Pararhizobium capsulatum DSM 1112: one gene and its partner. The protein of the gene in region 1 interacts with the protein of each later gene in a pairwise test. Links are inferred from orthologs where the notes say so. Each region holds a gene or a part of one and is shown on either strand. Other genes may lie near its edges.

Region 1 (14,583 bases):
CTGCGCCGCGTGCGTGACTTTGCGGAAGTGGCCAAGGCAGAGGCCGTCACCAAACAGATTGCGGACGAGGCGCTGACGCGGCTGCTTGTTGACAACATGGGCTTCGACCAGCTGGACAAGCGCTACCTGACGATGATCGCGCTCAATTTTGGCGGTGGCCCGGTCGGCATCGAGACCATTGCGGCGGGGCTTTCCGAACCGCGCGATGCGATCGAGGACATTATCGAGCCCTATATGATCCAGCAGGGCTTTATCCAGCGCACGCCGCGCGGGCGCGTGCTGACGGCCAATGCCTGGAAGCATCTGGGGCTGACCGTGCCGAAGGATCTTGAGGCCACCCAGTTCCGTCTGTTCCAGGAAGACGACTGAGATGTCGAAGGGCAAGAAAAAGCGGAAGATGATCCGCATCGACGCCAAGCCCGCACGCTTTAATTTTCGCATTGCCGGCCTTGGGTTCCGCGACGGCTACGTGCTCGTCCACCGGGCAACGCACGAGGATTTCTGGACCTTTCCGGGCGGTCGCGCGGAGATCGGAGAGACGTCTGCCCAGACGATCGAGCGCGAGATGATGGAAGAACTCGGCGTCACCGTAAAAGTCGGGCGCATGCTCTGGATGGTCGAGAACTTCTTTCACTATGAGAAGCGCGATTTCCACGAGATCGGCTTCTACTACCTCATGGAACTGCCCGACAGCCTGCCCTTCCACCCGACGGAAATCATCCATCGGCTGAAGGACGGGAAGAACGATCTCGAGTTCAAATGGGCAAAGGCCACGCGACAGGCGCTGACCGAGCTGGATATCCCACCCTATTTCATCGCCGAGCAGATCGAGGATCTGCCTCTCACGCCCCGGCATATCATCTGGGATGACGGTAACCTCGATCGATAAGGAACCTCCACGGCGGGTGCGCATTCTTCCTGATGACAAGGAGAATGGACATGTCAGCGATCAGGAAAGGTTCCGTCACCACCTGGCAATGGGCCGGGGACGCGCCGAAGGAAAAAAGCGCTTCTGAAGTGGGGAAAGGGTCATGAGCGATATCGGCGGACATGTCCCGCCCGTGGCAGTGGCCAAGGCGGCGGAGAAAGGGCTTGCGCTGAGGCGCAGGTTTCATCGTGGCGGCACGCAGATCGGAGTGGCCCGCGCACGAGACCTGAAAAACCGACGCTCGCTGTCGGACGATACGATCAAGCGGATGGCGAGCTTCTTTTCCCGCCACAACATCGACAAGGAAAGCGCCGATTTCGGCAATGACAGTAACCCGTCGCCCGGTTACATCGCCTGGCTGCTCTGGGGCGGCGATGCCGGGCGTGACTGGGCGAGCAAGCAGAAGGCGGACCTGCATTCCTGAGGCCTTCAGCGCCTTTCCACTTCCGGAACCCGGCAGCCAGTGCTAGTCGTCCCCTCAGAATAAAATCCTGGGGCATGCGATGACATTGATTGCGCTTTCCGGCGAGTTGACTGAAACCGGACACCGGCTGATCCAACGGGTCTATTACGAAGACACGGATTTTTCCGGTGTCGTCTATCATGCCCGTTATCTGCATTTCATGGAGCGTGCCCGCACGGATTATCTGCGTCTCCTCGGCGTCGAGCAGGCGACGCTTGCCATCGAAGGCGAAAGCGAAGGATTGGTCTTCGTCGTTCATCGCATGGAGATCGACTTCAAGGCGCCGGCACGCATGGATGACGTGCTCACCATAACGACAGCAACAGAGAAGGCTGGCGGCGCCAAGATGGTTTTGCTCCAGGAAATACGTCGGGAAGGCACGTTGCTGATCGCTGCCAAGGTGATCATCGCCGTCATCAATGCCGGCGGTCGGCCACGCCGATTGCCTGAAACGCTGGCCAAGAAATTCCTCGGCAACACCTGACGGTTATTCCACGCCGACCTTTTCCAGCATCGTCCTGGTCAGCCCCTGCTTCCAGCCGCTCGCCTCCTGCCATGGATCGGCCGTTTCCAGTCGCTCCAGAATGTCTGGAATGTGGAAGCTGTTGGCGGCATCAAGCGTTTCAAGCTCGTCCCAGCTAACGGGCGTCGCCACCGGGCCCCCTGCGCGGGCTCTGACGGAGTAGGGCGAAATCGCCGTCGCGCCGCGTTCGTTGCGCAGCCAGTCGATGAAGATACGGCCCTTGCGCTTGGCCTTGGACATGGTCGCGATGTAGTGCTCGGGGTCTTCATCAGCGATCTTCGAAGACAGCGTCTTGGCGAAGGCTTTGGCATCTTCCCATGATGCACGGCGCGAAAGCGGCACGATCACGTGCACGCCCTTGCCGCCGCTGACCATGGCGAGCGATTTCAAGCCAAGTTTTTCCAGCCGGTCGCGCAGCAGGAGAGAGGCGGCCTTCACCGTTTCAAAGGTGACGCTGGGGTCAGGGTCGAAATCGAAGACTAGGCGATCGGCCATGTCCAATCGGTCGATGCGCGATCCCCAGATATGGAATTCGATCGTCCCCATCTGCACCGCGGAGACCAGCCCTTTGCCATCCTTCACATAGAGATAGTTGGCGATGTCGCCATCGGCTTCCTCGATCGGTATCTGCAGGATTTCATCGGGAAAGCCGTCGCTTGCGTGCTTCTGGTAGAAGCATTGATGATCCGGACCCTGCGGGCAGCGCAAGATCGAGGCCGGATGTTCTGCGATAAATGGCAGCATCCGCTCGGCGACAACACCGTAGTAGCGGGCGAGATCCAGCTTGGTGATCTCGGGATCGGAGAACAGTGTGCGATTGCCGCTGCTGATGCGGATGCCGAGGACATTGCCCTCTTTCTCCTTGCTCGTTGCTTTACTCCCGCTTGCGGCTTTGGGGGCCGGTTTCGTGGTATCTTCGGGCATGGCCGCCTTATCCGTTGATGTCGTGCTTTCCAAAGTCACAGCCTTGGCCTCCTTGTCTTCGCGCAGACCCTCGAAAGCTCCGTGGCGAATATGGCCGTCATCGGTAAACTCGGCGAAATCAATTTCGGCGACAAGCTGCGGTTTGACCCAGACGGCACCGCGCGCAATGTCCTTCGGGACGCTCTCGAACGCCGATTTCTCTTGCTTCAGCTTCGTAAATCGCCCGGCGAGATCCTCCATCGTGGTCTCGTCGAAACCCGTTCCGACACGACCGCGATAGACAAGCTTATCGCCCTCATAGCTGCCGACCAGAAGCGAGGCGAAGGCCCGGCCGCGTTTGTCCGAGCGGGAATAGCCGCCGATGACGAATTCCTGGCGCCGAGTGCATTTGACTTTTACCCAGCTGCCGACGCGCCCTGATTTATAAGGATCATTCGCCCGCTTTGCGATGATGCCTTCCTGGCCGGCCTTGCACATCGCCTGGAAAACCTTGTTGCTGTTTCCTTGGACATGCTCGCTATACTGTACCCGCCGCTCCGGGCCGAGCGTGGAAAGCAAAGTCTTCAATGTCTCCTTGCGTTCGATCAATGGTTTCTTTCGCAAATCCTTGCCATCCAGTGAAAGCAGATCGAAGGCATAGAACCGCGTCTCGCCACCGATCTTCAGCGCCCTTTGCAACGCCGAGAACTTCGAACCTTCACCGGAGACCGCGACAGCCTCGCCATCGATGAGCGCACTTTTGCACTGGAGCGCGGCAAAGCCCTTGGCGATATCGGGAAATTTCTCGGTCCAGTCGAGGCCGGTCCGGGTGAAGCAGGTGACCTCCCCACCGCCAATGGCGACCAGCAGCCGGTAGCCGTCAAACTTGACCTCGCTCAGCCACGTGCCACCTTCCGGCGCACGTGTGACAAGCGTCGCAAGCTGTGGCTCGACAAAGACAGGGCGTTTTCCGGCATGTTTTTGCGGCGTTGGCTCCTGCGGCTGCGCCTCCACATTCTTCGCAACGGCCTGATTGGAGTTCCAGACGCGGGCCGCATCCTTGGAGGCACCCTTGCCGGCGGCGATCTCGTCCATCAGGCGACCGGTCTTGACGCTGGTGAAGTTGTCCTCGATCAGGCTTTCGCCATCTTCATTGGCGTCTTCGTCCCGCTCCTTGATCAGCAGCCAGTTTTCCCGCTTTTCACCGTTGCGCGGCTTCATCCGTACCAAGGTCCAGCCGCCATGCATGCGCTCGCCATGGATGTGGAATTTCAGCTTGCCTTCGCGAAGCCCTTCGTCCGGATCGTTGTCCGGTTCCCAAGAGCCGGTGTCCCAGAGCATCACGGTACCGCCGCCATATTGTTTGGCGGGGATCGTGCCCTCGAAATCACCATAGGCGAGAGGATGGTCTTCTGTGCGCACTGCGAGGCGTTTGTCGTCGGGGTTGAGGCTCGGACCGCGGGTCACGGCCCAGCTTTTCAATACGCCGTTCCATTCGAGGCGGAAATCATAGTGCAGCCGCGTGGCGTCGTGCTTCTGCACGAGGAAGCGATTGCCTGCCTTGGCTCGCTTTGCGGACCCCTTGGGTTCGGCCGTTTTTGAGAAATCACGCTTGCGATTGTATTCCTGAAGCTGGTCCTGTGCCATCGTCGTCTCCCGTCACGCCGATTTCTTCTTGCGCGGAGCGGTCGGTTTGGCTGCCGGCTTTTTTGCGGGGGCCTTCTTTTCCTCTCCTCCTTCGAGGCTCTTCTTCAGGGCCGACATCAGGTCGATAACATTGTCGCTGCGGCTTTCCGATTTTTCCTCGTCGTCATTGACGTCGATGATCTTCTTGCCTTTGAGCTTCTTCTTCACGAGTTCCTTGAGGGCGGCCGAATAGTTGTCCTTGAAGCTGGCCGCATCGAATTTCCCGGATTTCCGGTCGATGAGAGCCGTTGCGACCTCCAGCAGTTCCTTGTCCGATGTCTTGCCGGAAAGGCCGGAAAACATCGGATCGGCCTTCTTCAGTTCATCGGCGTAGTGAAGCGTTTCCAGAAGCAGGCCATCGCCACAGGGGCGGATCGCGGCGATATATTCGCGGCCACGAAGTGTCAGCTGGCCAAGCCCGACCTTTCCGGATTTGCGCAGGGCATCGCGCACGACGCGGTAGGCATCTTCAGCAAGGTCGTCGGTCGGAACCACATAATAGGGTTTGTCGTAGTAGATCGGCGAGATTTCCGCGGAGTCGACGAACTGGACCATTTCCAGTGCCTTCTTCGTCTCGAGCTTGACCGCATCGATCTCCTCCGGCTCAAGCAGCACATATTTGCCACTCTCATACTCATAGCCTTTGACAATCTCATCCATGTCAACGGGACCAACGCCTTCCACGACCTTGTCATAGTGCACGGGCTTTCCGGAAGGCTCGTGTATCTGGCGGAAGGAGAAGCGGGCGCCGGGGCGGGTGGCGCTATAGACTTCGACGGGAATGGAAACCAGCGAAAGCCGCAACTGGCCTTTCCATAAAGCATGCGATACCATCTGCTTTTCCTTCTGGTGCGAGGTCTCCGGTCTAGAGTTTGTCAGGGAAAAGTGGAAACCGGTCTCCCCGAAAAGACAAACGAAAACAAAAGAAGCTAGAGGATGTCTGGTTCAATCCGAACCAGACATCCTCTAGTGGCGTATTCCTTTGGTGCGTCCATCGCGCGCGAGCAGCCTTTCGAGTGCAGCCGCATCATCGCTGGTAACGGCGGGAACGGGATCGGCCGCCATGGCCTCCAGAATTTCGCGTGAGAGCACGCCGTTGGCGATAGACCATTCGAGCGCTTCGCGCGTCTGTCTCTCGGCCTTGAGCTGGGCATAAAGCGCCAGAATCAGCCGGTCGCGACGGTCGAAAGCTCGTTCCGTGGTGGTCTTGGATTTGTTCTTCGGCGGTATGATTGTCATGGCCAAATAACGCTGGGGACCTGTGAAGGTTCCCCGGCGCCAGCCTTTGATGTTTCCGCCTTATCTTTCCGGGAAGTAACGGTCTCTTAACCATAATGATGTCTTAATGCGTTGTATTAGGGTTTTGTGCAGTGCACGTCATCCTTTGACCAAGATTGACCGCAAAAAGGCAGAAAGACAGGGCTTGAAGATCAGCTCAGGGGCAGATCCAGAGGCTTATGCCGGGTCAATCTTTAGCAAGGACGTTTGAGCTACCTGGCCGTGAGCAAATCGGTGCTCCCGCCGGGTGTTTGGATTCGGGGATTTACGAATGGAACAGGTAGGACTGGCAGCCGCAACGACCGACGTATCGCTCTGGTCGCTCTTCATGCAGGCAGGCTTCGTTGTGAAGCTGGTGATGCTGGGGCTGATTGGCGCCTCCGTCTGGACCTGGGCGATCGTGGTCGACAAGACCTTGAGCTTCGCCAAGGCCCGCCGTCAGGCCGATGCCTTTGAACAGGTATTCTGGTCCGGGCAGTCGCTTGAGGAGCTTTATCGCACCCTCTCGGATCGCCAGACCTCGGGCATGGGCGCGATCTTCGTCTCGGCCATGCGCGAATGGAAGAAGAGTTTCGAGCGCGGCGCCCGCTCGCCGATCGGCCTGCAGATGCGTATCGACCGCGCCATGGACGTGACGCTGGCGCGGGAATCCGAGACGCTGTCGGCCCGTCTGGGATCGCTTGCAACCATCGGCTCCGCCGGCCCCTTCGTCGGTCTGTTCGGTACGGTCGTTGGTATCATGACCTCGTTCCAGGCGATCGCCGGCTCGAAGTCGACCAACCTCGCGGTTGTCGCACCGGGTATCGCCGAGGCGCTTCTGGCAACTGCTATCGGCCTTCTGGCAGCTATCCCGGCGGTTATCGCCTATAACAAGTTTTCTGCCGATGCCGGCAAGATCACCGGCCGCATGGAAGGTTTTGCCGACGAGTTCTCGGCCATCCTTTCGCGCCAGATCGATGAGAAGCTGCAGCCGCGCCAAGCCGCGCAGTAAGGCCGCGCGTTAAAGCGGGCTTAAAGGACGGAGAAAACCCATGGGTATGGCAGTAGGCGGTTCCAACGGTTCTGGCGGCGGTCGCCGTCGTCGCGGCGGGCGCAACAAGGCCATCATGAGTGAAATCAATGTGACGCCGTTTGTCGACGTCATGCTTGTTCTGCTCATCATCTTCATGGTCGCAGCACCGATGATGACGGTCGGCGTGCCGATCGATCTTCCCGAGACGCAGGCAAAAGCGCTGAATTCCGAAACGCAGCCGATCACCATCTCCGTGAAGAGCGACGGCCAGATCTTCCTGCAGGAAACCCCGATCCCGGTCGAGGAAGTTGCTGCCAAGCTCGAAGCGATTGCGACGACAGGTTACAGCGAGCGGATTTTTGTGCGTGGCGACGCCACGTCGCCCTATGGCGTGATCGCTGACGTCATGTCGCGCATCCAGGAGGCTGGCTTCAAGAACATCGGCCTCGTGACCCAACCCAAGAAGGACCAGTAGAGCGCTGCGATGAAGACAAGTCTCGTCACATCCGCTGTGCTGCACGCCCTTGTGCTCATTTGGGCCCTGGTCTCGCTGGGCAGTCCGCCTGATTTCCAGGTTGCGGATGTCGAGGCGATGCCGGTCGATATGGTCCCGATTGAAGAGCTGACGAAGCTGCAGCAGGGCGACAAGGAAGCGCCCAAAGCGGAAATCCCGTCCGTCATGCCGACTAAACGCCCCGATACCGTCGAAAACGCTGAGAATGTCGGCGAGAACAAGATCGACCTGAAGACGCCGCCAAAGCCGGACGCCAAGCCGAACAATGTCGAAGCTGCGGCAGCGCCGGAAAAGGCGGAAAAAACGCCGCCGACGCCTGACCCGGTGAAGGAAGACAGCAAAGAGGTGACCGAAGAAAAGCCGGCCTCCGAGCCTGCGACCGAAGTTGCGGCTCTTCCCGAGCCGAAGGAAGAAGTAAAGCCGGACGCGAAGCCAGAAGAGCAGCCGGCGGAAGAGAAGCCGGCGGAAAATCCGGATGCTGAAGCGCTTCCGGACAAGGTGCCGACGCCCATGGCGAAGCCCAAGGTGGAGAAGCCGGCCCAGACGGCAAAGACGCCTGACCGCAAGAAGGAAGAAAACCAGAAGGAAAAGAAAAAGGCCTCTTCCGCCAACGATTCCGATTTCAATGCGGATGAGGTTGCCGCCCTTCTCAACAAGACCGATCCAGCCAACGGTGGCGCCAAGAGCGGCAAGACACAGAAGGCTTTTGGAGCATCCAAGACAACCGGCAACACGCTGTCGCAGAACGAGATGGATGCGTTGCGCGGGCAGATCCAGAAAAACTGGAGCGCCTTTGCTGGCATCGAAGGTCTTGATGGCATGATCCTGACAGTGAAGTTTGAGCTGGATCCGCAGGGAAACATTATCGGCGATCCCGAGGTCGAGACCAATGGCGGCTCGGCAACGGCCCAGCGGACAATGGCCGGCAGCGTGCGCCGCGCCATCCTGAAGTCGCTGCCTTTCGAGGGCCTGCCAGCAGATAAATACGACTCATGGAGAGAGATGGTCGTCAATTTCGACCCGAGCTCCATGTCGATCCAATGACACAGAACGAATGGCTGAAAGGCTTCTTGATCATGCTGAGACGCAACTTCTTTCGATTCCTCGTCGCGCTGACGGGAATGGTCGCGCTGATGAGCGCACCGGCCCACGCGCTCGTCGAGCTCAACATCAACAAGGGCAATGTCGAGCCCATGCCGATCGCCATCAGCGATTTTCTGCAGGGTGATCTTGGCAAGAAGATTTCCGATGTCGTCGCAGCCGACCTGAAGCGTTCCGGACTTTTTGCGCCGATTGATCGCAACGCCTTCATCGAGAAGATTTCCAATCCGGATGCCGCTCCGCGCTTCGAAGACTGGAAGATCATTAATGCGCAGGCACTCGTCACCGGTCGCGTTACCCAGGAAGGTGATGGTCGCCTGAAGGCCGAGTTCCGCCTGTGGGATACCTTTGCCGGCCAGCAGATGACCGGTCAGCAGTTCTTCACCCAGCCGGAAAACTGGCGCCGTGTTGCCCATATCATTGCCGATGCGATCTATGAGCAGATCACCGGTGAAAAGGGCTATTTCGACACACGCATCGTCTATGTCGCTGAAAGCGGCCCGAAGACGGCCCGCAAACGCCAGCTCGCGATCATGGACCAGGACGGCGCCAATGCGCGTGCGGTCACCAATTCCAACGATATCGTGCTGACGCCGCGTTTCTCGCCGAACAAGCAGGAAATCACCTACATGTCGTTCGAGGGCAACGAGCCGCGGGTTTATCTGCTTCAACTCGAGACCGGACAGCGCGAAGTCGTCGGTAACTTCCCAGGCATGACCTTTTCTCCGCGTTTCTCGCCGGATGGCCAGCGGGTGATCATGAGCCTGCAGCAGGATGGCAACGCCAACATCTATACGATGGACCTGCGTTCGCGCACCACGACCCGCCTGACCAACACCGCAGCCATCGATACGTCGCCGTCCTATGCGCCGGACGGCAGCCGCATCGTCTTCGAAAGCGATCGTGGCGGTCGTCAGCAGCTCTACGTCATGGGCGCAGACGGCTCCGGCCAGACCCGCATCTCCTTCGGTGACGGTTCCTATTCGACGCCCGTCTGGTCTCCGCGTGGTGACCTCATCGCCTTCACCAAGCAGTCGGGCGGCAAGTTCTCGATCGGCGTGATGAAGACCGACGGTTCGGGCGAGCGTATCCTGACGACGGGTTTCCACAACGAAGGCCCGACCTGGGCGCCGAACGGCCGCGTGCTGATGTTCTTCCGCCAGAACGCCGGTGCCGGTGGCCCGCAGCTCTATTCGATCGACCTGACAGGTTACAACGAGCAGCAGGTTCCGACCCAGGGTTTCGCATCCGATCCAGCCTGGTCGCCGCTTCTGGAGTAGTTGCGAAAGTGGGGCGGGAAATGTGGCGGCCTGCCGCTTTCCTGCCGCAAAGTCTTGATTAGCAACGCTCCATCAACCTTTTGACGATCTGTTAACCATAATTGTTGCAAGTCAATTAACCGCTTCCGGTTACAGTCTGGCAACCCTGAAATTAGACATCCAAGGAGACCGGCCCATGAGCCGCATTCACGCCCCGGCCGCAGGCCGCATGAATTCCATCGCTCGCAATCCGGTCATGGTTGCCCTGTTCATGACGCTTGCCATTGCCGGCTGCGCCTCGAAGAAGAACCTGCCGAACAGCGCCGGTGAACTCGGCCTCAACGCCGCGACCCCGGGCTCGCAGCAGGATTTCACCGTCAACGTCGGCGACCGCATCTTCTTCGATACCGATTCGACCTCGATCCGTGCCGATGCACAATCGACGCTCGATCGTCAGGCCCAGTGGCTGCAGAAATATCCGAACTACGCCATCACCGTCGAAGGCCATGCAGACGAACGCGGCACCCGCGAATACAACCTTGCGCTCGGCGCTCGCCGTGCGGCTTCGACCCGCGACTACCTCGCTTCGCGTGGTATCCCGGCTTCGCGCATCAAGACGATCTCCTACGGCAAGGAAAAGCCGGTCGCCGTCTGCGACGACATTTCCTGCTGGTCGCAGAACCGCCGCGCCGTCACGGTGCTTGGTGGCGCCGGCATGTAATTGCCGCAACCATCAGAATGCGAGAAAGGCGGCCCTCAAAGCCGCCTTTCTTTTTCGTCACACTTTTACCGAACTCCGTTGCTTTTTGACGACAATTGGAAAACTGTGCGGACATCGTGCGGGGGCTGATTTTCATGCCAGTCTATGCGCGTCGGCGAACCTCAAAACAGGACTCATGACATGAAACATTTTGTCGTGGCGGGAATGATCGGCCTTTCTGCGCTTGCGGGCTTTGGCCAGACAGCAACTGCCATGCCGCTTTCCGCACTGATCAATCGTGCGCTGCATGGTGAGACCGCACCCGCAGCCAAGCAGCCGGTCATCAACGTCCAGTCCAGCGAAGTCGGGCGGATCGGCCAGCTCGAGGAACAGATCCGCCAGCTCAACGGGCGTATCGAGGAAATGAGCTTCCAGCTTCTGCAGATGCAGGAACAGATTCGCAAGTTCCAGGAAGACAACGAGTTCCGTTTCCAGGATCTGGAAGGCGGCAAGTCGGGTGCTTCCACCAAGAAGAGCGGCGCGCTGGAAACCCCGCGCACGAATGATCAAGCTTCCGTTGCCCCGCAGGTGACGGACGGCCAGCCTACAATTGCCGATCCCAACGCAGGTTTGGGATCGGATTCTGCGTCCACCGGCACGCCGCCAGCGACGCTCGGCCAGATCATCTTCGACGAAAACGGCAATCCGATTGCCGCCAACCAGGATGCCCAGCCGCTGGACAACGGCCAGGCAAACCTCGATACGACACCTCCCGGCGTCGATCAGGGCCTGAACACGACGCCCGACACCCAACAGCAGACGGCCGCGCTGGATAATCCAGGCGACCTCTACCAGTCTGCATACGGCCATGTGCTGTCGGGTGACTACAGCGTGGCGGAAGGTGAATTCCGCGACTATCTCGATGCTTTCCCGAGCGGCGAAAAGGCTGCTGATGCGAGCTTCTGGATGGGGGAGGCCCAATATTCGCAGGGTAAGTTCAATGACGCCGCCAAGACATTCCTGAACGCACATCAGGCCTTTGGCACATCGCCCAAGGCACCGGAAATGCTGTTGAAGCTTGGTATGTCGCTTGCTGCGCTCGACAACAAGGATACGGCCTGCGCTACTCTCAGGGAGGTCAGCAAACGTTATCCGAAGGCATCTCCCGCTGTGAATGCCAAGGTGAAAAGCGAGCAGAGCCGTCTCGCCTGCTGAGGCGTGGATCGTGACCGATCCTGTCCTTGCTGCGGCCCGCCGCCTTCTTGACCGTTTCTCCTCTCCCGGCCTCATCCTCGTCGCCATTTCCGGCGGCAGTGATTCGAAAGGATTGCTGCTCGCGCTGAGGGCTGCGCTCGACAAAACAAGCGGGTTCACGCTGGCTGCCTGTACGGTTGATCATGGTCTGCGGCAAGGCTCGGACGCGGAGGCGCGGGATGTTGCTGACTTCTGCGCCGGGCTCGGCGTTGCCCACACGATCCGAAGCTGGACAGGTGAAAAACCGTCGGCCGGCCTACAGGCCGCCGCGCGCGAGGCGCGATATGCCATGCTTTGTGAAGCTGCTGTCGATCTCGACGCCATATGCATCGTCACGGCCCATACCGCGGATGATCAGGCTGAAACCATCGCCATGCGCAAGGCTCGCTCAACGGAGCGGACGGTGGGGCTGTCGGGCATGGCGGATGCGGTACTCTATGACCGGCAGGTCTGGATCATGCGGCCCTTTCTCTCTCTTCGCCGTGAGGCCATCCGCAAGTATCTGCGGGAACGGGGAGAGGGCTGGTTCGACGATCCCAGCAATGCCAATCCGGCATTCGAACGGGTGAGGATGCGCAACCTGCTTTCCCAGGAGGATGATAGACAGGTGCCAGCCGCCCCATCATCCGGCCCTTCGGGCCAACGGCGCATGGCGCGCGCTGATCGCATGGCGCAGTTGTTTGCTGGAGTTTCTGTCGCCGGGGGGCTTGTCGCCCGGATCGAGCCAACCTTGGTCAGCCACATTGAGCAGCCGGACGTGCGTGATGCCATTCCGCTGCTCGCTGCAGTCATCGGCGGCGTTGCGCATGTGCCGGGCCATGATGCGGTTGACCGTGTTGCCGCGTTTCTGGCGAACGGGATGCCCGGTCGAATCACGACTTCCCGCGCAGTCTTTGACCGCAGGCGGGATGCCCTTTATCTCTACCGTGAAAACAGGGGGCTGGCCGTCTCGGAGATTGCTCCTGGAGAAACCCGTATCTGGGATGGTCGTTTTCTTGTTCGGAACAAGGAGCGATCGAGGATCCGGCTCACACCGCTCGCCAAGCCGGAGCTGGGTGCCGTCGAGGCGAGACTGATCGCCGCAGGGGTGCCCCCGGCAATTGCCCGCCGCGCCGCGCCAGCCGCAATGCCATCGATTTCGCAAATCTCGGGCAAGGGGCCGACAAACGTCGAACTTGAGCGCCATATCGCCCTCTACGACACCTTTTTGCCGCGTTTCGACCTGACACTTGCCAATCGTCTTGCCGCGCTTTTCGGCCGTAATCGGTATTTGGCACCTCCGGTTCACGATGTATTGACGGAAATGAAGGGTGATTGAGCGGTTTGCCTTGGCAAGGCGCTCCCTCAACCCTATGTTATCAGCAGAATGTGACCTCAAATCATTTGTGGTTGCGACGACAGGTTCCGGGGAGTTCGATGAACCCTAATTTTCGAAATTTTGCCCTCTGGGCAATCATTGCCTTGTTGCTGATCGCGCTGTTCAGCATGTTTCAGCAACCAGCCGAACGGACCGGGTCGCGTGAGATTCCCTTTTCGCAATTCCTGAAGGAAGTTGACAGCAGCCGCGTCAAGGAAGTTGTGATCACCGGCAACAAGGTGATCGGTTCCTATGCCGAAAGTGGCGCGACCTTCCAGACCTATGCGCCGGCGATCGATACGACGCTGACCGAGCGCCTTGAATCCAAGAACGTGACCGTTACCGTGCGCCCGGAATCAGATGGATCCTCCGGTTTCCTTAGCTATATCGGCACGCTGTTGCCGATGCTGCTGATCCTTGGTGTCTGGCTGTTCTTCATGCGCCAGATGCAGGGTGGTTCGCGTGGTGCGATGGGTTTCGGCAAGTCCAAGGCGAAGTTGCTCACCGAAGCGCATGGCCGCGTCACGTTTGATGACGTCGCCGGCGTAGACGAAGCCAAGCAGGACCTGGAAGAAATCGTCGAATTCCTGCGCGATCCGCAGAAGTTCCAGCGCCTCGGCGGCCGTATCCCGCGCGGCGTATTGCTTGTTGGCCCTCCCGGCACAGGCAAGACCCTGCTTGCCCGCTCGGTTGCCGGCGAAGCCAATGTGCCGTTTTTCACGATCTCGGGTTCCGACTTCGTTGAAATGTTCGTCGGTGTTGGTGCAAGCCGCGTCCGCGACATGTTCGAGCAGGCCAAGAAGAATGCGCCCTGCATCATCTTCATCGACGAAATCGACGCCGTAGGTCGTCATCGCGGCGCCGGTCTCGGCGGCGGCAACGACGAGCGCGAACAGACGCTGAACCAGTTGCTGGTCGAGATGGATGGTTTCGAAGCCAATGAAGGCATCATCCTGATCGCCGCGACCAACCGGCCCGACGTTCTCGACCCGGCGCTTTTGCGTCCAGGCCGTTTCGACCGTCAGGTTGTCGTTCCGAACCCGGATATCAACGGCCGCGAGCGTATTCTCAAGGTTCATATTCGCAACGTGCCGCTGGCCCCGAATGTCGACCTGAAGGTTCTGGCACGCGGTACGCCCGGTTTCTCCGGTGCCGATCTGATGAACCTCGTCAACGAAGCGGCCCTGATGGCGGCACGTCGCAACAAGCGCGTCGTCACCATGCTCGAATTCGAAGACGCCAAGGACAAGATCATGATGGGTGCGGAACGCCGCTCCTCCGCCATGACCGAAGCCGAAAAGAAGCTGACCGCCTACCACGAAGCTGGCCATGCCATCACCGCGCTCAAGGTGCCGGTTGCCGATCCGCTGCACAAGGCAACGATCATCCCGCGCGGGCGTGCGCTCGGCATGGTCATGCAGTTGCCGGAAGGCGACCGCTATTCCATGAGCTACAAGTGGATGGTATCGCGCCTCGTGATCATGATGGGCGGCCGTGTTGCGGAAGAGATTACGTTTGGTAAGGAAAACATCACATCCGGCGCATCGTCCGATATCGAACAGGCGACCAAGCTAGCGCGTGCGATGGTCACGCAGTGGGGCTTCT
Region 2 (15,034 bases), 180 kb from region 1 along the record:
CGATCTCGCGCATCCGTCCGACGGCCTCGCGGTGGATCTCGTTGACCATCAGGCTGCGGGTCTCCTCCTTCTTGCGGGCCGTCGCGACGGAGGGCGCCATCAGCTGCTTGGAGATGGCAGCGGAACCACAGGAGGGACACGTCACAAGGCCACGCGCGTGCTGGCCGTCGAAATCCGCACTGGAGGAAAACCAGCCCTCGAAGGCATGGCCGTTGTCGCAGACGAGCGGGTACTTGATCACGCGGCAAAATCCCCCGACGCCCGGGGCAGTTCCGCAAGCGTGAAGGCGCGGCCGTTCTTGAGGTTCGGAATTTTCGCGCGGGTAGTGGAGACGACGGTCGTATCGATCTCGGCCAGGACGATCGCCTCACCCTCGCCGCCGGCTTCGCCCAGGATCTTGCCCCAGGGGTCGATGATCATCGAATGGCCATAGGTGGTGCGCCCGTCTTCATGCCGTCCGCCCTGGGCCGCCGCGATCACGAACATGCCGTTCTCGATGGCCCGGGCTCTGAGCAGGATCTCCCAATGGGCCTCGCCTGTCTGTTGCGTGAAAGCTGCCGGCACCGACATGAGCTCGGCACCCGCCATCGCCTGGCGGCGGAAGAGATCGGGGAAGCGCACGTCGTAGCAGATGGCAAAGCCGAGCTTGCCGAAGGGCAGATCAGCCATGACAGCGGTGTCGCCCGCCGAATAGGCCGAGCTCTCGCGAAAGCTTTCGCCATTGTCGAGATCGACGTCGAACATGTGGATCTTGTCGTAGTGGCAGATCTTGGAGCCATCAGGTCCAAAGAGAAAGCCGCGATTGGCGATCTTGCCTTCGCCGAGCCCGATCGCTGTCGAGCCGACATGCAGGTGAATGCCGAGCGTGGCGGCAAGCGCAGAGGCGCGCCGCACGATCAGGTCGTCATGCTCGCCCTTCAGCATCGCCCGGAGCGCCACACGATCGCGCTGCATGGCGCCGGTCATCTCCGGCGTCTGGATATAGGTGGCCCCATGGCCGGCCGCCTCGCGCACCAGCCGATCCATCGCCTCGGCATTGGCGGCGGCATCAACACCGGAGCACATCTGGATGGCGGCAACCTTGAACACCATGATCCCTGTCCTTATGCCGCCAGCATCGCGTCGAGCTTGCCGGCACGCTCCAGCGCATGCAGATCGTCGCAGCCGCCGACATGGGCGTTGTTGATGAAAATCTGCGGGAAGGTCGTGCCGCCGTTGGAGCGCTCGATCATCTGCTGGCGGATATCAGGTGCATAGGTCGCGTCATGTTCCAGGAACTTGACGCCCTTGGTCTCGAGAAGCTTCTTTGCAGCCGAGCAGTAGCCGCAGAACTGACGCGTGTAGATAACGACGGAAGCCATGATCAGAACCTGTTTGCATGCCGGCCCAATGCCGGCGGTCATCAGTCATATAAGACCGCTAATGGCTCTTGCAAAGGTCAAAACCGTGACTTCGGCGGCCCCTGCCCGCTTCAGGGCGCGTGTCGCGGCACTCACCGTCGCCCCGGTCGTATAGACATTGTCGACAAGAACGATATGGCGGCCGAACAGCTGGTCGCGCGCTGCCTCGGGAACGGAAAAGGCCCCTTGCACATTGTCTCGCCGCGCCGCAACACCGAGCCCCACCTGTTGCCGGGTGCGACGGGTGCGCAGCAGGGCGGTCGGCAGATGGGGCTTGCCCGACATCCGGGCGATGGCGCGCGCAAGCTCTGCGGACTGGTTGTATCGCCGGCTCCAGAGCCTAAAGGCATGCAGCGGCACCGGCACGATCGCCTCGCAATCGGCGACGGCGCCATCACTGGCGCGGATCATCCACCCGGCCATCATCAAGGCGAGATCGGTTCGGTCGCGGTATTTGAGGTCATGAACCAAAGAGCGGGCAATGCCATCATGAATGGCAACCGAGCGCAGCCGGTCGAACACCGGAGGATCGGCAATCGCATCGGCCGACAGGATGCCCTTGCCGAGATCGTGGGAAAACGGCAGTCCGAGCACTTCGCAATAGGGCCGCTCGATCAGCCGCAGCCTGGGCCAGCGGGCGCCGCAGACACCGCCATGGCGGGAGACGATTACGCCGCAGCCGGTGCAGACCGGCGGATAGACGAAATCGACCGCGGCACCGGCAAGCCGCCGGAAACCAACCGCCCAACCGCCCGCCCAGCCGATCGCCCGGCTGCGCAACGACATCGAAATTTCCCCTTCGTCCCCGTCCATGCGGTTGACATTACGATCGCGCGGGTCTTTTTGCGACCCTCAATCTGGAGCCAGACGCCCGTGGATATCGTCTTCGATCAGGACCTCATCGCCATCAGGCGCAAGCGCGCCCTCAAGGCTGCCGACGACAAGGCCGGCTTCCTCCTGGAGATCGCCGCGCGCGAACTGGCCGAGCGGCTGAACGTCGTCGAGCGCCACTTCGACGTCGGCGTGGAACTTCATGGCTACACCGGCATCACCGCCGCCGAAATCCTCGCGACAAAAAAGGTCGGCACGCTCATTCGTGTCGAAACAGATGAAGCCTTTTCCAGGGACGGGCATGAATTCAAGGCTGCGCCGCTCGAGACCGTGCCGCTGGGCTCGGAGACAGCCAATCTCGTGGTTTCGCCGCTCTCGCTTCACCTGACGAACGACACGCCCGGCGTCTTCATCCAGATACGGCGGGCGCTGAAGCCGGACGGGCTGTTTCTCGCGGCAATCCCGGGCAGCGGAACGCTGCAGGAGTTGCGCGAGGTGTTGCTGGAAACGGAAACCGAGATGACCGGCGGTGTGAGCCCGCGCGTCATCCCGTTTGCTGACGTGCGCGACATGGGTGGGCTGCTGCAGCGTGCCGGTTTCGCCCTGCCGGTCGCCGACACGGAAACCTACACGGTTCGCTACAGCTCGCTCTTCGCGCTGCTCAAGGATCTGAGGGCAATGGGGATGACCAACCCGCTCGCCGCCCGCAGCCGCAATCCGCTGACCAGGTCCTTTTTCCTGCGCGCGGCCGATTTGTATGCCGAACGCTTTGCAGACCCCGACGGCCGCATCCGCGCGACCTTCTCGATCATCTATATTTCAGGCTGGGCGCCGCATGAAAGCCAGCAGAAGCCCCTGGCGCCGGGATCGGCGCGCACGCGGCTTGCGGATGCACTGGGCGTTCGCGAAGGGAATCTCAGGGACGAGCCGAAAGAGTAGGATCGGCAGAAACCATGTCAGCTGTTGGGGGCATCCGCCATGGCAGTTGCAATCTTCTTGAAGACATCGACCAGCGAATCGGAAAACGACCCGAAGCCGGCAATCAGCGCAACGGATATAAGCGCAGCGATAAGACCATACTCGATCGCCGTTGCACCGGTCTTGTCCTGCATGAAACGGCTGAATGTCTGCATGGGTCCTGGGGCCTCTCGGTTCATGCGAGGGTCAACAGCGCCCCAGCTTTCTCACTTATGTGCAAGTCTCAGACGCAGCAACGTCGTGCAAACCGGTCTCAGCAGCCGCTTTTGGCGCCATTGGCATCGATAATGCAGACCGCGCCGGGCATTTCCTGAAGCACGCTGCGGCGTACGGTGTAACGCTTGCCGCCGCCGTTCGATGGAATGGAGCCGGTGGAAATATTGTCATAGTCGATCGGTGCGTTGGCGAGCACCTTGCCGGTCGTCTTCGACGACAGCATCGGTGTCAGGATCAGCGTCAACGCGATGACGGCCGTGCCGAACAGCAGCGACAGATTGAGCACGCCGGTGCGGCGGTACTGGGAGGTCGCCAGTTCCTTGTCTTGCACGGTTCTCCAGAATTCGTCGTCTGCCATTGCCTGCCTCTTTTGATGTACGTGCGTTCCGCGACAGCCGGTGCGGCATTGCGGCGCCATGTTCGCACCGACACTCAACGATGGCGTCGGCGGGAATCATCGCGCCACAATAGCCATCGACATTTACTCAGGCTGGATTTTGCCGTGTGGTGATAAACGTTCGATTAACGAAACGTATTTTTCCCCGATTTCAGAGCAGATCCATCAGATAAGGGATCAGCGGCTCATCGGCAGGCGGCATCGGATAGTCGCGCAGGGCTTGCGGGCGAACCCACTTGACCGCCTGACCTTCCCGACCATGGGCAACGCCCTCATATCTGCGGCAGACATAAAGCGGCATCAGAAGATGAAAATCGTCGTAGCTGTGGCTCGCGAAGGTCAGCGGAGCAAGGCAGGCGACCTTGGTGACGATGCCAAGTTCCTCATCCAGTTCGCGGATCAGGGTTTCTTCCGGCGTTTCGCCTGCTTCCACCTTGCCGCCCGGAAATTCCCAGAGGCCTGCAAGCGATTTACCCTCAGGGCGTTGCGCAAGAAGAATGCGGCCATCGGCATCGACAAGAGCGCAGGCGGCAACAAGCAGTATTTTCTGACCGGCTGAACTCATGTCATTCTCCAGGGCGACGATAGACGTAGCGGTAGACTTCCCGGAACCCGAATTTCGCATAGAGGCCGCGGGCCGCCTGATTGCCCGTTTCCACGGCAAGCCACGCCTGGCGAGCGCCCCGAAGCCGCGCCCATCGCAGCGAGGACTGCACGATCGCGGTGGCGATGCCCTGCCCACGCTTTTCGGGAGCAACCGCCACCTGCAACAGGCCCGCAAGGTCATTGTCATGAACGGCAAGCGAAATGGCACTCGGGCCAATTTTCGTATCCTCGAAAACGAAGAGACCGATTTCCGGCTTGATGGCGCCGATGATCTCCGTGAGAGCCGCCTTGGCGCTGTGTTCCCCCGGGCAAATCTGCACGCGGGCATCCACGAAACGGCCGATATCGCGCGTCGGCAGATGCTCGATGCTGTCGGTGCTCTCATTCGGTGGAATGTCGGCGATCATGACGATGCTGCCGGCGAAACTCTGCCAGCCGGCCTCATTCATATGGGCAATCAGTGCCGGAGGCGTCAGAGGGGTCTGTCGAACCGTAAGCTGCCTGCCGTAATCGGCAAAACGGCGAGAGGCCTTTTCCAGACGGGCGGCAATATCGCGGCTGTCGGACGGATCGAGCGGATTAACGGAATTCAGCCGGCGCGAATCGTGGCACTCGGTCAAGCGGATCAGCCAACTGCCATCATAGGCAACCTCAGCTGCCGGCCATGCACGGAAGCCAACCGCCTCCAGACGCCGCACCAGCGGCATTTCGGGGCTCGCCGTCATATCACGCATCAATTGATCCATCAGCTCCGGTAGTCCCCGTTGATCTCGACATATTCCTTTGTCAGATCACAGGTGTAGACCGTCGCCGTGCCGGCTCCCAGGCCGATCTCGACGCGGATCGTAATGTCCTCTTCCTTCATGACGGCGGAAGCCGCATCTTCGGAATAGGACGGGTCACGCTCGCCATCGACGGCAACACGCACATCACCGAACCAGATCGCCAGCCGGTCGCGGTCTGCCATCTCGCCGGACTTGCCGACAGCCATGACGACGCGGCCCCAGTTGGCGTCTTCGCCGGCAACCGCCGTCTTGACCAGCGGCGAGTTGGCGATCGAAAGACCGATGCGCTTGGCGGCAGCATCGCTCTCGGCACCTTCGACGGTCACGGCCACCATCTTGCGGGCGCCTTCGCCGTCGCGCACGACCTGCAGCGCCAGATCCTTCAGCAGATCGTTGAGGGCTGCGCGGAAATCGGAAAGCGCCGGGCTGGCCGCATCCGAAACGGGCGCCTGCCCGTCCTTGGCAGCAGCGCCAGTCGCAAACAGCATCAGGGTATCGGAGGTCGAGGTATCACTATCGACAGTGACAGAATTGAAGCTGGGGCCAGTGCCTTCGCTCAAAAGAATTTGCAGTGCGGCAGGCGAAATGGCGGCATCGGTGACAACGAAGGAAAGCATGGTCGCCATATCCGGCGCGATCATACCCGCCCCCTTGGCAATGCCATTGATGGTGACGGTCACGGCACCGATTTTTGCAGAGCGTGTCGCGACCTTCGGGTAGGTATCCGTGGTCATGATCGCCTTGGCCGCGTCCAACCAGAAATCACCCTTCGCCCGCTCGGTCATTTCACCCAGCACGCCAGCGAATTTCGTGGCATCGAGCGGCTCGCCGATCACGCCGGTGGAAGCGAGGAAAACCTCGGTCGGTTCGCAACCGACCGCTTCGGCGGCAGACTTTGCCGTCAGTTCCGTAGCGGCCTTGCCCTTCTTGCCGGTGAAGGCATTCGCATTGCCGGAATTGACCACGACGGCACGGGCCGCACCGCCGGAAAGATGCTGGCGGCAGAGATCGACGGGGGCAGACGGGCAGCGCGAGCGGGTAAAGACGCCCGCAACCGCGGCCGGCTCGTCGAACACCATCAGGAGAACGTCGGTCCGGTTCTTGTATTTGATGCCCGCTTCGGCCGTCGCCATGCGAACGCCGCGCACCGCAGGCATGTCGGCAAAGGATTTCGGGGCGAGAGGGGAAACGGAACCGGACATGATCAAACCCTGTTTAAACGTCACAGCCCGGCCTGCGGGCCCACAAACGAAATCCGAAAAGCGAGATGCCTCCGGGACTTGTCGAATTCAGAATCGTCTTACACCAGAAGCGCATGACCGTTCAAAGACGAATGGTCACGCCTGTTGGTATGAGCAATATTTACGGTCACCGCCGCGGGCTCCCACTTCTCCCCAGCGGGGAGAAGTGCCGAGCTTGCGAGTCGATCAGGGGGTCTATCCGCTTGGTCAGAGCGAGCCGCCGCCTCATCCGACCCTGCGGGCCCTCTTCTCCCCGCTGGGGAGAAGAGGGAGCAAGCCGTTCCTCTTCAACGCTTCGCCTTAGTTGGCCTGCTCAGCCTTGTTGGCGTCGTCATAGGCCTTCTTCAGTGCCGGGTCGGTGATATCGACAGTCGATTCCTTCTTGGCCGCTTCGAGAAGGGCGACGTACTTGTCGCGCATGACGAGCTGCTTGACCTGCGGCTCGACCTGCTCAAGCGTCGGCGGAGCCTGGGTGCGCTTGTCTTCAAGAAGAATGACGTGATAGCCGAACTGCGACTTGACCGGAGTTTCGGTGTACTTGCCCTTTTCGAGCTTGAAGGCGGCTTCGGAGAATTCCGGAACCATGCGCTCCTTGGTGAAGTAACCGAGATCGCCGCCATCAGCCTTGTTCGGGTCGGTCGACTTTTCCTTGGCAAGTTCCGCAAAGTCCTTGCCGCCGTCCAGTTCCTTGATGATCGCCTTGGCTTCATCTTCGGTTTTTACGAGGATGTGGCGGGCCTTCACTTCTTCTGGCGGGGTGACCTTGGCGATTTCCACGTCGTAACGGGCCTTCACCTCTTCGGCGGTAACGGCATCGACAACATGCTTCTTGAAGAAAGCATTGTGCAGTTCGCGGTCGGTCAGATAGGCGATGCGCTTCTTGAAGGCTTCATCGTTCTGGAGGCCTTCCTTGTCGGCATCCTTGGCGAGCAGCTTGACGTCGATCAGGCCGGAAAGAGCGGCAGCACGCTTCTGGTCATCCGGCAGCTGGGCAAGCTGCGGATCAAGGCCGGTCACGGCCAAATCCAGCTCGGACTTGACGATTTCGGCGTCACCAACCTTGGCGATAACCGGATCGGCCGCGTCCTGCGCCGAGACGGGAGCCTTGCCGGCCATCAATGCAACGAGAGCGACGGCAGCAAGCAATTTGTATTTCGACATCCTCAAACCTTTCGAGACTGGTCTTCCGAAACCGCGATCGGCGGGTCGGCATACAGGCTCCACATCACCAGAATGTGGCGGTTCTGTAGCCTTTGCGCACGTCAAGTCCCGTTGACATAATTCGACCCCCCTCTTATCTGTCACGCAACCTCGCGTCCAGAACACTTCCGGGCGTTTCGCACCATTTCGCGGTTTTTCGAACGCGGCCATGAATGCCGGCTTGCCGGCCAGTAACAGGAAAGGACCATTCAGATGGTCAGCTTCGGCGATCTCGCCCGCAAAATTTTCGGCTCGTCCAACGAGCGCCGCGTCAAGGGCTACAAGACACGGGTCGATGCCATCAATGCCCTCGAACCCGAGATGAAAGCGCTTTCCGATGAAGCGCTGGCAGCAAAGACGGTGGAATTCCGCGCACAGATCGCCGAAGGCAAGACGCTGGACGATCTTCTGGTGCCGGCCTTCGCCGTTGCCCGCGAGGCGGCCCGCCGCGTTCTCGGCCTGCGCCCCTTCGACGTGCAGCTGATCGGCGGCATGATCCTTCACGAGCGCGCCATCGCGGAAATGAAGACCGGCGAAGGCAAGACGCTCGTGGCAACCCTGCCGGTGTACCTCAACGCTCTTGCGTCAAAGGGCGTGCATGTCGTGACCGTCAACGACTATCTCGCCACCCGCGATAGCGCGACGATGAACCGCATCTACAGCTTCCTCGGCCTGACCACCGGCGTCATCGTCCATGGCCTGACCGACGACCAGCGCCGCGACGCCTATGCCCGTGACATCACCTACGCCACCAACAACGAGCTCGGCTTCGACTATCTGCGCGACAACATGAAGTATGAGCGCGGCCAGATGGTTCAGCGCGGCCACTTCTTCGCCATCGTCGATGAAGTGGACTCGATCCTGGTCGACGAAGCACGTACGCCGCTGATCATCTCCGGCCCGCTCGACGACCGCTCCGATCTCTATAACCGCATCGACAGCTTCATCCCGCTGCTTTCGGACGAGGACTATGAGATCGACGAAAAGCAGCGCTCGGCCAACTTCTCCGAAGACGGCACCGAGAAGCTGGAAAACCTGCTGCGCGACGCCGGTCTGCTGAAGGGTGAAACCCTCTACGACGTCGAAAACGTTGCGATCGTCCACCACGTCAACAATGCGCTGAAGGCACACAAGCTCTTCCAGCGCGACAAGGACTACATCGTCCGTGGCGACGAGATCGTCATCATCGACGAATTCACCGGCCGCATGATGCCGGGCCGCCGCTATTCGGAAGGCCAGCACCAGGCGCTCGAAGCCAAGGAAAAGGTCTCGATCCAGCCGGAAAACCAGACGCTGGCCTCGATCACGTTCCAGAACTACTTCCGCATGTACAAGAAGCTGGGCGGCATGACCGGTACGGCTTCCACGGAAGCGGAAGAATTCGGCAACATCTATGGCCTCGAAGTCATCGAAGTGCCGACCAACCTGCCGATCGTGCGTATCGACGAGGACGACGAGGTCTACCGGACGGCCGAAGAGAAGTACAAGGCGATCCTCGCCGAGATCAAGGATGCGCATGATCGTGGCCAGCCGGTTCTGGTCGGCACGACATCCATCGAAAAGTCCGAACTCCTGGCCGAGATGCTCAAGAAGACCGGCTTTGCCAAGTTCCAGGTCCTGAACGCCCGCTACCACGAGCAGGAAGCCTACATCGTCAGCCAGGCCGGCGTGCCCGGCGCCGTGACCATCGCCACCAACATGGCCGGTCGCGGTACCGACATCCAGCTCGGCGGCAATCTCGACATGCGCATCGAAGCCGAGCTTGGCGAAGTCGAGCCCGGTCCGGAGCGTGATGCCCAGGAAACGGCCATCCGTGCCGAAGTCCAGAGGCTGAAGGAAAAGGCGCTGGCTGCCGGCGGCCTTTACGTTCTCGCCACCGAACGCCACGAAAGCCGCCGCATCGACAACCAGCTGCGCGGCCGTTCCGGCCGTCAGGGCGACCCCGGCCGCTCCAAGTTCTTCCTGTCGCTGCAGGACGACCTGATGCGCATCTTCGGTTCCGACCGCATGGATTCGATGCTGCAGAAGCTCGGCCTCAAGGAAGGCGAAGCCATCGTCCATCCCTGGATCAACAAGGCGCTGGAACGCGCCCAGAAGAAGGTCGAAGCGCGCAACTTCGACACCCGCAAGAACCTCCTGAAATATGACGACGTGCTGAACGACCAGCGCAAGGTGATCTTCGAGCAGCGCATCGAGATGATGGACGCGACCGACCTCGACGAGACCGTCGATGACATGCGTCATGAGGTCATCGAGGACATCGTCACCCGCCGCATTCCGCAGAAGGCCTATGCCGAACAATGGGATACGGAAGGCCTGAAGACCGACGTGCAGGCTTCGCTCAACCTCGACCTTCCGGTCGTGGAATGGGCAGGCGAGGAAGGCATCGACGATGCCGACATTCGCGAGCGCATCACCGCGGCCGCCGATGCAGCAGCGACCGATCGTGCCGAGCGCTTCGGCCCGGAGATCATGCGCTATGTCGAGCGTTCCGTTCTCCTGCAGACGCTGGATCACCTCTGGCGCGAGCACATCGTCAACCTCGACCACCTGCGCTCGGTCGTCGGCTTCCGCGGCTATGCCCAGCGCGATCCGCTGCAGGAATACAAGGCCGAAGCCTTCGAGCTGTTCCAGGCCCTGCTGACCAACCTGCGCCAGGGCGTAACGGCGCAGATGATGCGGGTGGAACTCGTGCGCGAGGCGGCAGAAGCGCCGAGCCCGGTGCCGCCGATGATGGAAGGCCATCACATCGATCCGGTGACAGGTGAGGATGATTTCAACGAGGCTGACGCCATGCCGGTCGTTGCTCCCGAAAACCGCGATCCGAAGAACCCGCTGACCTGGGGCCGCGTCTCGCGCAACGAGGCCTGCCCCTGCGGATCCGGCAAGAAATACAAGCATTGCCACGGTGCCTTCGAAGCCTGATCAGGGGCTCTGAAGGAAGAGGCAAGGACGAACCTCGCCTCACTTTCTGCGTCATCCTCGGCCTCGTGCCGAGGATCTTCCAGCCTCTCGTCACAGCGAAGGACCAGCAGATGGCCGGGTCAGGCCCGACCATGACGGATGAGAGTTTTCGGGCGGCATTTCCCGTTTGTGGCATCGGAAGGCGAGAGGCGATCGTCACACGCTTTGTTAACGCTGATCTGGCAGAACTCTAACTCTGTTTTGCGTTCTATGCGGGTACGGCTTGTGTTCACGGCGGCATGTCAGACGGCTGGGCGAATTTTACCGCCGGCGGCCAGGGATCGGCTCGCGGCCATCGGCGCAACGCTCTATGCGATTCTCACTGAAACCGACCCCAAGCATCTGGCGCAGCGCATGGCGCTGGTGGCCTTCGCCATCCGCATCGTTAGCGCCGCCATCGCCTTTGTTTCCCAGATCATCCTTGCCCGCCTGATGGGCGAGTTCGAGTATGGCATCTATGTCTTTGTCTGGGTGCTGGTTATCCTGTTCGGCAACCTCTCCTGCCTCGGCTTTCACACGGCGATCATCCGCTTCCTGCCGCAATATCACGCACGTGACGCACTGCCCGAAATCCGTGGACTGACCACGACGGTGCGTGTCTTTGCTCTGCTCTCGGCCAGTATATTGGCACTCATTGGAATAACCGGCCTCTGGTTCTTCGGCGATCTCATCGAGAGCTACTATCTGATACCGCTCTATCTCGGCATCTTCACCCTGCCGATGATCGCGCTCAACGACGTGATGGACGGCACGTCGCGTGCCCATAGCTGGGCGATCTCGGCGCTGAGCCCCACCTATCTCATCCGCCCGCTTCTCATGCTCGCCTTCATGGTTCTGGCCGTGATCGAGGGGGCAGAGCCGACGGCGCGCGCAGGCATGATGACCGCCATGGCGGCAACGTACCTTACCAGCGTCACGCAGTTCTTCGTCCTGAGCTGGCGGCTGAAACGCCGGTATGTGCCGGGGCCGCGCAAGATCGAATTCGGCACCTGGATCCGGGTCGCCCTGCCGATCTTCCTGATCGAAGGTTTCAGCTTCATGCTGACCAATTCCGACGTCGTCATCGTCGGCCTCTATCTCGACCCTGAAAGCGTGGCGATCTATTTCGCGGCGGCCAAGACCATGGCGCTCGTGCATTTCGTGAGTTTCTCGGTGAAGGCCGCAGCCGGCCCCCGCTTTTCGGCCGCCATGGCAAACCCGGATCGCCTTGAGCTTGCCCATATAGCCATCGAGAGCGCCAAGTGGACGTTCTGGCCATCGCTTGTCGTCGGCGGCCTGGTGCTGCTCTTCGGGACATTTTTGCTATCGCTGTTTGGCCCCGTTTTCGTCGCCGGCTGGCCGCTGATGGCAATCCTCTACGGTGGAGCCATGGCCAAGGCCATGGTCGGTCCTGCCGAGGCCTTTCTCACCATGGCCGGACAGCAGAAGCTCTGCATGGTGCTCTATGCGCTGGCTCTGCTCTCGAACCTCGCTCTCAACATGACCCTCATCCCGCTCTTCGGCCTGATCGGTGCTGCCTGCGCCACCGCAGGCGCCATGGTCGCAGAGGCTGTTCTCCTTCATCTGGCGGTACGCCGCACCTTCGGCTTTAGCCTCTTTGCTTTCGCCGACCCACACGCCAGCAATATTCGTGCGGAGGTCGCATAACATGATCAGAAGCCCTCAACTTCCCAACGACATCAACGGCTCCACGGCGCGCTATCTGGGCGGGCTTGCCCCTCCACCGCTGGATCGCCCGGCAGCCGACCGGTCGCTTGCCATCGGCCGGCCGGGCCGTGAACTCTGCCTCTATCCGGCAAAGGCCGGCTACGAGCTGCAGCAGGAGCTGGACTTCCTGTCGAACCGCGCCATGGAACCGAACGTGTTCTTCACCGGCCGCTTTCTCGCGCCCGCGATGCCGCGCCTGGAAGACCGCGTCGTCCGTCTGGCGCTGATCCGCGACAATGATGCACGCCGCAGCCGGCTGCGTTTCCTGATGCCCTATTCGATCGACAAGCCGGGCTTTTCCATCGGCAGCCCGATCATCCGTGCCTGGTCCAACCCGTTCGGTCCGCTTGGCGTGCCCTTGCTCGACGCGGAGGAAGCGGCCGAGACCATCGATAACCTGCTGGAGGGGCTGGCGCTGCCGACGGCCGGCCTGCCGCCGATCCTCGTGCTCCCCGACCTGCGATTGAAGGGCAAGTTCGCGCAGCTCGTTCGCGCCGTCGCGATCGGTCGCAACCTGCCGCTGACCGTAACTGACAATTTCAGCCGGCCGATGCTCGAAAGCCTGCTGGACGGGGACACCTATCTGCGCCAATCCGTAAGCGGTGTTCACCTCAAGGAACTGCGCCGACAGTGGAAGAAGCTGGAGACGCAAGGCACGCTGACCTACAACGTTGCCCGTCAGCCCGAGGACATTCGCCTGCGCCTGGAAGAATTCCTGGCGCTTGAGGCCAGCGGCTGGAAGGGCAAGGCGCGCACGGCGCTGGTAACCGACCGTTACCACGCGGCCTTTGCGCGCGAGGCGGTCAACAACCTCGCCGAATCCGACAGCGTGCGTATCCACACGCTCGATATCGACGGAATGGCCATTGCATCCATGATCGTTCTGATGATGGCCGGCGATGCCTACACCTGGAAGACCGCCTATGACGAAAATTTCGCCCGTTTCTCGCCCGGCAAGCTGCTGCTCGCGCAGCTAACGGAATGGCACCTCGACGACGCCAACATCATTCGCTCCGACAGTTGTGCGGTTCCTGACCATCCGATGATCGGGCGCATGTGGGAAGAACGTGAAGAGATGGGGACGCTGATCATCGGCCTGCAGCAGAACCGCGACCGTGACGTCCGGCAGGTGGCAGCCCAGCTGCACCTCTATCGCAACACCCGCAACATGGCGAAACTGCTGCGCGACAAGATCCGTCATCTCTCGCCACGGACGCAGCGATAGCGATCAAGGAAAACCCATCGCCGTCTCGGCTGCCGCCTTCTCGCGCAGCTCGCGGCGGATGATCTTGCCGGATGTCGTCATCGGCAGATGGTCGACAAATTCGATCTCGCGCGGATATTCGTGCATGGAGAGCCGCGTCTTCACCCAGTTTCGGATTTCATCCAGGAGTGCGGGTGAGCCCTCGTATCCTTCATCCAGAACGATATAGGCCTTGACGATCTCGGTCCGGACGGGATCGGGCTTGCCGATTGCAGCCGCCATGCGAACCGCCGGATGCCCGGCAAGGCAATCCTCGATTTCGCTGGGACCGATACGGTAGCCGGACGAGGTAATGACGTCATCGTCGCGTCCGAAGAAGGTGACGTATCCCTCGCCGTCCATCATGCCCTGGTCACCGGTCTTCATCCAGTCGCCGACGAATTTCGCTTCCGTTGCCGCATCGTTCTGCCAGTAGCCGAGAAACATCACGGGATCGGGCCGGCGCACCGCAACCTGCCCGATCACGCCGGCCGGCAGGACCTCGCCGGCCGCATCGATGATCGCGACCTCATGCCCCGGTGCGGGCTTGCCCATCGATCCGGCTTTCAGCACGCCCATATGGGCTGCCGAAGACAGGACAATGTTGCATTCCGTCTGGCCGTAGAACTCATTGACGGGAACGCCCAGCGCCCTGGATGAGGCTTCCCCCGTTTCCCGCCCAAGCGCTTCGCCAGCGGAGCCGACAGTGCGAAGATCGAAGTCGTAGATCGTCTTGGGCTCAGTGACCGCCAGCATCAGGCGCAGCGCAGTCGGCGGAATGAAGGCATTGCGCACCTTCATCTCTGACAGAATACGAAACGCCATGTGCGGATCGAATTTCTGCCCGCGCGAGGACACGACCGGCACGCCCAGAAATAACGACGGCAGAAGCGCGTTGAGCAACCCGCCAGCCCAGGCCCAGTCTGCCGGCGTCCACATGCGGTCTCCAGGCTGCGGCAGGTCGGCGTGGTGAAACTGGAAGCCCGGAAGATGCCCGAGCAGCACGCGGTGCCCGTGCAGCGCGCCCTTGGGCGGCCCGGTCGTGCCGGAGGTGTAGATCATCATTGCCGGATCGTCAGGGCCGGTATCGGCCGCAGCGAAACCGTCGCCGTCACCCTCGGCAAGCGCAGAGAATGAAAAATCCCCCGCGCCATCGACGGCGATGACATGGCGCAATGATGGCAGGCGCGTGCGGATGGCCGCAATCTTTTCCAGACCGAAGCTATTGGTGACGATGGCGGTGGCGCCGGCATCGCGAAGCCGATATTCCAGCGCCTCGACACCGAAGAGCAGCGCCAGCGGCAGGGCAATCGCCCCCAGCTTGTAGATGCCGGCATGGGCGATGGCCGCCTCGAACCCCTGCGGCAGGAGAATGGCGACCCGATCGGGCGGCTTTACACCAAGCCCGGACAGGCCCCGCGCAAACGACGACGATCGCTTGGCATAGTCGGCATAGGTCAGCGAAA

The links.
Region 2: the proteins of ybgC (region 1) and secA interact in binary tests that used the Escherichia coli proteins (3 or more experiments, as listed by UniProt). The link is inferred for Pararhizobium capsulatum DSM 1112 from one-to-one orthologs.

The regions. Positions count from the first base shown.
Region 1 is NZ_JAUSVF010000001.1:4,014,863-4,029,445, reverse strand. Bases 309-3,153 are described here. They hold ybgC (tol-pal system-associated acyl-CoA thioesterase), read left to right. Parts: upstream 309-1,431; coding sequence 1,432-1,875; downstream 1,876-3,153. Other genes in these bases: ligD (DNA ligase D), read right to left, coding at 1,879-3,153; QO002_RS19395 (hypothetical protein), read left to right, coding at 1,032-1,352; QO002_RS19400 (NUDIX hydrolase), read left to right, coding at 371-889; ruvB (Holliday junction branch migration DNA helicase RuvB), read left to right, coding at 309-369. Outside these bases: more of ruvB, read left to right, coding at 1-308; more of ligD, read right to left, coding at 3,154-4,464; non-homologous end joining protein Ku, read right to left, coding at 4,477-5,337; QO002_RS19375 (hypothetical protein), read right to left, coding at 5,470-5,742; protein TolQ, read left to right, coding at 6,053-6,772; protein TolR, read left to right, coding at 6,813-7,268; cell envelope integrity protein TolA, read left to right, coding at 7,278-8,351; Tol-Pal system beta propeller repeat protein TolB, read left to right, coding at 8,378-9,688; peptidoglycan-associated lipoprotein Pal, read left to right, coding at 9,864-10,388; tol-pal system protein YbgF, read left to right, coding at 10,569-11,582; tRNA lysidine(34) synthetase TilS, read left to right, coding at 11,593-12,939; ATP-dependent zinc metalloprotease FtsH, read left to right, coding at 13,038-14,583.
Region 2 is NZ_JAUSVF010000001.1:3,842,557-3,857,590, forward strand. Bases 7,484-10,779 are described here. They hold secA (preprotein translocase subunit SecA), read left to right. Parts: upstream 7,484-7,867; coding sequence 7,868-10,579; downstream 10,580-10,779. Other genes in these bases: QO002_RS18515 (peptidylprolyl isomerase), read right to left, coding at 7,484-7,615. Also shown: QO002_RS18465 (DUF1178 family protein), read right to left, coding at 1-241; QO002_RS18470 (carbon-nitrogen hydrolase family protein), read right to left, coding at 238-1,092; grxC (glutaredoxin 3), read right to left, coding at 1,104-1,361; QO002_RS18480 (ComF family protein), read right to left, coding at 1,407-2,186; QO002_RS18485 (methyltransferase domain-containing protein), read left to right, coding at 2,274-3,170; QO002_RS18490 (Flp family type IVb pilin), read right to left, coding at 3,188-3,364; QO002_RS18495 (DUF986 family protein), read right to left, coding at 3,463-3,783; 8-oxo-dGTP diphosphatase MutT, read right to left, coding at 3,974-4,387; QO002_RS18505 (GNAT family N-acetyltransferase), read right to left, coding at 4,389-5,162; bifunctional glutamate N-acetyltransferase/amino-acid acetyltransferase ArgJ, read right to left, coding at 5,174-6,415; more of QO002_RS18515, read right to left, coding at 6,755-7,483; QO002_RS18525 (lipopolysaccharide biosynthesis protein), read left to right, coding at 10,877-12,265; QO002_RS18530 (GNAT family N-acetyltransferase), read left to right, coding at 12,267-13,550; QO002_RS18535 (AMP-binding protein), read right to left, coding at 13,554-15,034. UniProt on the Escherichia coli protein: Required for protein export, interacts with the SecYEG preprotein conducting channel.